Regions from separate parts of the Butyrivibrio sp. AD3002 genome, predicted to be linked through region 1. Evidence: riboswitches for the same ligand, from Rfam matches in the RefSeq annotation. Region 1 holds a riboswitch; the other holds the start of a gene.
What was found. A riboswitch is a leader RNA that binds a small molecule or an ion and turns the genes downstream of it on or off. The one in region 1 is predicted to bind FMN.

Region 1 (3,417 bases):
GATCGCCGTCAAGCATCTTCTCCGCTTTTACAAGGAGAGGGTCAGATGCAACGATATCACCGTTCTCTGTATGCTGGATAGCTTCCGCAATCGGCAATTTATCAGAATCGATTATTACATCATAAAGCGTAGCGACGTCCTCAATCTTGGCATCATAGGTGCTTGTACTGTTGCACTGAGGATCAGCGTCTATCAAAAGTGTCTTTGCTTTTCTTCCAAGAATTCCCGCAAGATTGGTTGCAGTAGTACTTTTACCGATGCCGCCCTTCTGATTGGCAACCACGAATATAGTAGACATTTTTCATCCCCTCCCTCAGAAATCAACGCAGCCGTTTACATTACCGTTAACAACATAGAAAACCTTGTGCTCCTCAGGCTTTATATAGACATCGATTTTCTGAAAATCCGCTTCCGATACTCCATGAGAAAGCGCATCCTCTTTGATTTTCTTTAAAATGTCATCGGTAGTGCGGTCACTGTTTTGATACTGAACGACGATGTTTTTCTGAGCAGTGGCAAAACTTCCGGTTGCTTCAAGTGCTCTCTTAACACTGCTTTGTCTGGCCATTTTTCATATCCCCCTTTGCAAGTCATTAGAAACTACAAAGATTATTTTATCAAATCCTTTGCCCTCTGACCACTTAGAAGAGGTTGTTTTTTCAGCAGGTCACCATAAATTTCATTATTTCCTTTATTCCGTTTGCGGCATCCCTCGCACTAACCTCAAGAATGATCTCACCTTTTTGGGCTGTCGCACCGCTGGGATCTCCGCCTATACCGATAGGCTTTCCTTCATCGGTGATGAAGTCCTCCCCCATCCAGGGAAGAGATGTGCTTCCGAAAAATGCAAGCTTTGCACCTTTTCCCGAGATTGAATAATGCCCCGTGCTTGAAGTCGTAAGGTCCACAAGGCTCTCATCCCTTGCCATCACCATGGCGGTTTCCATTTCTCCTCCGTGAAAATCGGCTTCATTTCCCGGAGTTATTGTCTTCTTTACTTCCGGATCCGAGAAAGAACCCGATGAAATCAAGTAGACATATATCCCAAGATCACGCCTTATCTGACGACTGACTATCTCTGCTGTTGCGCGGTTCCCTCCGTGGCAGATGAGAAGAGCTATATGCTTAAAGCCATGCCTTGTCAGGCACTCTGCTATGTCATACAAAACACTGTAGTAAGTCTGCGGTTTGAAAGATATCGAACCGCAAAAAGAAAGGTGTTCAACACTGTATCCCACAGGAATTGTCGGAAAGAAAAGAACCGATCCCGAAAGGACTTCATCGCTTTTATCCAAAGAGAGCTTCCCCATTATTCTCTTTTTCATCTCATCCGCAATGATCGTATCGGTGCCAAGAGGCGCCTGGTTTCCATGCTGTTCCAGTGCGCCGAGCGGTACCACTACGAGAGTCTTTTCTTTATCCACCTGCTCCATCTGCAGCCTTGAAAGATTTTGGTATTCCTGTATCATCAAGCTGCCTCCTGCACCTGTTCATTATCTGATCTGAGTCCCCTTGCTGAAGGAACAGCTGCGAGAAGTCTGTCATATACTGCGTAGCCTATGAGACTGTTGATTGCCAGTTTTACTACATTGAAAGGTATTGTCGCATAGATGATAAATGTCTGAAGGTTCTGGATTCTTGCATTTACTCCACCGACCATTTTTACGACATCATCAAGAGATACTCCCATCGCTTTTGCATATAAAGGAAGTGAAATGCAGGCATTTAAGAAGCATGCTGCACCGGTTCTTATAACAACACTGACTATAAGTGCTACCATAGCGGCCTTTCTTGTCTGTCCCATCTTCTTATAAACAATCCAGGTGGGAATTATGAAAAGAATGATGGCCATAAGGTTTACAAGCTCTCCGACATACATTGAGTTAGTTCCCGTGAGAAGTAGCTTTACTACAAGCTTGATGATCTCAACCAGTGCGCCTTCCGCAGGTCCCATAAGGAAAAGAGCGATGATTGCAGGCACGTCGCTAAAGTCAAACTTATAGAACGGCGGCATCATCGGCACCGAGATCTCCAGTGACATGAGTACGCCTGCAAGTGCTGCGAGCATTCCTGTTAATACGATTTGCTTTGTTGTGAATTTGTTTTTGAACATTTGATTGTTCCTCCCCGTGTTCTTTAGATTTTTGAACCGAAGGATTCCCGAGGAATAACAGCCATATCCGCATTTTTATGCGCCTGAATCACGAAGAAAAATCGTGAAACAAAAAAGGCGAAACCTGCATGGGGGCTTCGCCTTAATACGCGCACAATAAAACAGCAAAATAACAGCTATTATAATGCATTACTTCTACCATCCAGACTTTACTGTCGGTTTTGGAATTTCACCAAATCAGTCGCTTTCGCGAGTCGCGGACTGTCACCGCCGGTCGGGAATTACACCCTGCCCCGAAGAATTATTCGATTTTCTTTTTATACCTTATCAAAACACCTATGTATCGTCAATAGGAAAAACAGCGCTTTTCAGGCTTTTCCTCTATAGATGAAGCTCAGCATCGTAATGTCGTCAAACTGCGGTGCTTCTCCTACAAATTCATCAATCTCCTTTTTAACCGCCGGCAAAAGCTCTGTCGGTGACGCATCCGGATTTCGGTTCAGCGCATCAATAAGCCTCTGCTCTCCGAACAGTTCCAGATTGGCATCCGTTGCTTCCGTAACCCCATCCGTGTAGACAAACAGCCTGTCTCCGGGATCGAGATGGAACTCGCTCTGACGGAATTTAAGTCCTTCCATAGTGGCAACAGCCGGTGAATGTTTTGTCTTTATGAGTTCGTAGGAACCATTGCCTCTCCTAAACGCCGGATACTCATGACCTGCGTTGGCCTCGAGCGCATCACCTGTAGTAAGATCAATAACCACTGCCCATACTGTTACGAAGAGCTCAGCGTCATTTCCCTCGCAAAGCTGATTATTAACATTATATAGTGCCTCGCCCGGCTCTTCTCCCATCTGGAGGCGGTTCTTTATAAGTGTCTTTGCAATAACCATGAAAAGTGATGCCGGGACACCTTTTCCGGAAACATCTGCAATTACAAGAGCAATATGATTTTCATCCACCAGGAAAAAGTCGTAGAAATCACCGCCTACCTCTTTCGCAGGTGTCATGGTCGCATAAATATCAAGCTCTTTTCTGTCGGGGAACGGAGGAAAAATCTTGGGAAGCATATCCGCCTGGATCTGACTTGCAATGCTCAAATCCGCATCAATTCTCTCTTTTTCCGCGGTGACCTTCTGAAGATTAACCATGTAATCTTCAAGTTCCGTAATCATCTCTCCAAAGCTCTTTGCAAGCATACCAATCTCATCCATGATTTTCACATGAGACAGAATATCCTTTGCTATCTCCGGATCTTTCTTTTCGGAGTACTCTCTTACCTCGCGCTCAATGCCGATGATACG
Region 2 (3,417 bases), on a different contig from region 1:
TGAGGATATAAGATATATAGAGCGTGGCTATGAAGACTTTGATGAAAAGTTAAGAGAGCTTGGTGCTCAGATACAGAAGGTAGATACTGAAAGAGAACTTCAGAAGTTCAAATTAAAATTTGCATAATAAAACCACCATATGAATTTTCGAGAGAGTTCATATGGTGGTTTTTTATCGATACTATAATATTTCTTCGATGTATAGCTCGGGATGCATCGTCAGATCAAGATATTCTTCATCAATTTTGATAGTCGGTCTTGATAGGTGATCTCTGTTTATAAAGATTATCTCGCCTTCACGGCCGTCATTTAAACGTACCCTGTTAAGAAGATAGGTGTTAACTATATTCTGCAGGAAGGTCATAATGGCATTTGTATCATATTTCTGCAGACCTTCAGATTCAAACATTTCGATTGCGATGAAAGGACACAGAGGATCTCTGTAAACTCTGGCCGATGTCATCGCATCATATACATCAGCTATTGATACACATTTTGCAAAGAAATCAATCTGAGGACCCTTGAGATGAGCGGGATAACCGGTTCCGTCGCAGCGCTCGTGGTGCATGAGGGCTGCATTTTTTACATGGTCGCTAAGATTGAGGTCAGTTAAAATAACATAACCCTGGGCCGGATGCGTCTGCACTACGGTATACTCAGCTGTAGTAAGATCTGCGGGCTTGGTAATGATTTCGTTGGGAATAAGGAGCTTACCAATATCATGAAGTAGTCCTGCTTCAGTGAGAATCAGAATATCGTCATCGCTCATCTTAAGCCATTGCCCCAGGATATTGCATATCATAGCAACACTAATGCAGTGAACATAAGTGGCATCATCATAAGATCGCAGGCTATGCAGCATATCAAAAAGATTAGAGGAACTGTTTCCCTTGTGGACGAGATCATATATGGGCGATATCATGGAGTCCACATCAAAGTGCTCTTTATCGTTTATGAGGACTTCAATACCGGCTTTAAATTTGGACGCACAGTTCTCAAAATCTCTCTTGAACTCCTTGAATTCTGCAGTCTGACGAAGCCTCGAGGCATAGGATTCCTTGTTGTCATTAGCCGGCATAAGGTTTTCCGGAGGATCTTCCACCAGAACGTTCAAAATAGAATAGAAGGACAGCTTTGTTATAGCCTGATTATCCAAAACAGTTCCCTTGGGCAATACAAGCTGGTTGTTATCATGTGCGTATACGTTGTCCGACAAAACCATGCCGGGAACTAGTTTTTTAGTAATCAACCGTTTCATCAAGAAAGCGCCTCATTGACATTTTTTAGTGAACAAAGATACAAATTAATCTTATGGTTCACATGGCTAAAAGTCAATAAAGGCGCTATTTTCATGCTATAAAAAAATGATAAACAATATATAAAAATATATTCTATTTAGATTTCCGATTCAGCAGCACGCTTTTCGGATGCTGTAAGAGAAGCGTTTTTGATCACAGGGCTGAGCTTCTTGTATACAAGAAGAGTGATCCCACTGATTACGGAACCCTTTAAGAGATTGATGGGAGCTACAGCAAAAAGGATGAAGGTAAACATATTGTTTATTGCGGGATTGATTGCTGTCCCCATTCCGATAAGAGCATCCAATGGCATTCCGTAAAGCTTTGCAAAAGCAGGAAGCAGATAGAATGCGTTGAGTGAGCTTCCGACGAGAGTGATGATCATGGTTGCTGTAAGGCAGGAGATCATGGCAATCTGACGGTTCTTCTTGAAAATATAAATGATGGAAGCGGGAAGTACATAGCTGCATCCAACGATAAAGTTTGCAAGCTCTCCGATGAAAGCTGTCTGAGTTCCGTTAAGAATAAGATTAAGAAGGATCTTAATAAACTCAATCATAACTCCGGTCATGGGACCAAATGCAAATCCGCCGATTACTGCGGGTAAATCTGAAAGATCAAGCTTGTAAAAACTCGGTGCGAATGGCATCGGAATCTCAAAAAGCATAAGAACAGCAGATATTGCTGAGAATATGCCGATTATAACCATTTTTCTTGTGGTCATCCCCGGATTTACGTCCCCGTTCTTCTTTGCAACGTAGGTCTCTGCAATTCTGGCAGCGACAAACATAGCCACAATCAGCAGTATAAAGACTGCTACAATCATCGTGTTTTCCATTACGGAAGTAAATAAGTTGTTGTTCATGGTGTTTTTCCTCCTGATTTTATCGGGGAGGATAATGACTAGATAATGTGCGATTTGATGTTTTGAAAATAAAAAACGCCATCTTCTATCATCCAGACTATACTGTCGGTTTTGGAATTTCACCAAATCGGCCGCCGTAGCGGTTCGCGGACTTCTGAAAATCAGTCACCGCCGGTAGGGAATTACACCCTGCCCCGAAGATTATTTTTATCAAGAATCATTATATAACAGCTAAAACTGTCGTCAATACCTTTTTTGCTGTGACTTGCTTTTTTTGTGACGCTGGAATATTCTGATTATATGAGTACAATTTTAGAAACATATTCCGCGGAGGAGACCTTCGCATTCGGAAAGCGTATAGGAGAGACCGCTGAACCCGGATCAGTTTATACCCTGATCGGGGATCTTGGCGTGGGTAAAACCGTATTAACACAGGGAGTTGCGGCCGGTTTAGGAATAGAGGGACCGGTTAACAGTCCTACTTTCACAATCCTTCAGGTGTATGACGAGGGAAGAATTCCCTTTTACCATTTTGATGTATACAGAATCGGTGACGTCAGTGAGATGGATGAAATAGGCTACGAGGACTACTTTTACGGACAGGGACTATGCTTTATAGAATGGGCCAATCTTATAGAAGAAATACTTCCGGAAAAATATATGGAAATCCGCATAGAGAAAGACCTTAAGAAAGGAACGGACTATCGCCGCATAACGCTGGATACGATAGATAACAGATAAAAGATGAAAATATTGGCACTGGATACATCGGGACTCGTTTGCACGGTTGCCGTTACAGAGGACGACAGACTGCTGTCTGAGTTTTCTATTCAGCACAAAATCACGCATTCCGAACTTTTACTCCCGATGATGGAACAGATAAAAAACAGAATATCACTGGATTTTAATACGATAGATGCAGTTGCGGTTTCGGCAGGACCAGGATCTTTTACGGGACTTCGAATCGGATGTGCTACCGCAAAAGGCCTGTGCCTAGCGATGAATAAGCCAATGGTTGCAGTACCTACGCTGGATGCGATGGCGTATCAGTTTTATGGCAGTGAATATGTGATCTGCCCCATGATGGATGCAAGGCGTAACCAGGTATATACCGGAGTTTATACATTTGTTCCGGAAAAAGAAAACGAGAAACATCGGGAAATCTTTTTCTCTATGAAGACGATAAAAGCTCAGTCAGCAATGTCGATAAATGATATTGCCGAGGAGCTCAATAATATAGGAAAAACAGTTATA

Region 2: it holds a riboswitch for FMN, as region 1 does, so the genes downstream of both, G596_RS22800 (ECF transporter S component) here and G596_RS0115050 (ECF transporter S component) in region 1, are expected to answer to the same signal.

The regions. Positions count from the first base shown of each region.
Region 1 is NZ_ATVV01000023.1:57,321-60,737, forward strand. Features, by position in the region: gene G596_RS0115035 (ParA family protein) at 1-298, opposite strand, end outside; gene G596_RS0115040 (DUF6465 family protein) at 314-568, opposite strand; gene G596_RS0115045 (creatininase family protein) at 660-1,469, opposite strand; gene G596_RS0115050 (ECF transporter S component) at 1,469-2,113, opposite strand; FMN riboswitch at 2,300-2,418, opposite strand; gene G596_RS23990 (SpoIIE family protein phosphatase) at 2,482-3,417, opposite strand, start outside.
Region 2 is NZ_ATVV01000034.1:30,594-34,010, forward strand. Features, by position in the region: gene G596_RS0117715 (UDP-N-acetylglucosamine 1-carboxyvinyltransferase) at 1-127, shown strand, start outside; gene G596_RS0117720 (HD-GYP domain-containing protein) at 182-1,258, opposite strand; gene G596_RS22800 (ECF transporter S component) at 1,396-2,163, opposite strand; FMN riboswitch at 2,240-2,369, opposite strand; gene tsaE (tRNA (adenosine(37)-N6)-threonylcarbamoyltransferase complex ATPase subunit type 1 TsaE) at 2,464-2,904, shown strand; gene tsaB (tRNA (adenosine(37)-N6)-threonylcarbamoyltransferase complex dimerization subunit type 1 TsaB) at 2,908-3,417, shown strand, end outside.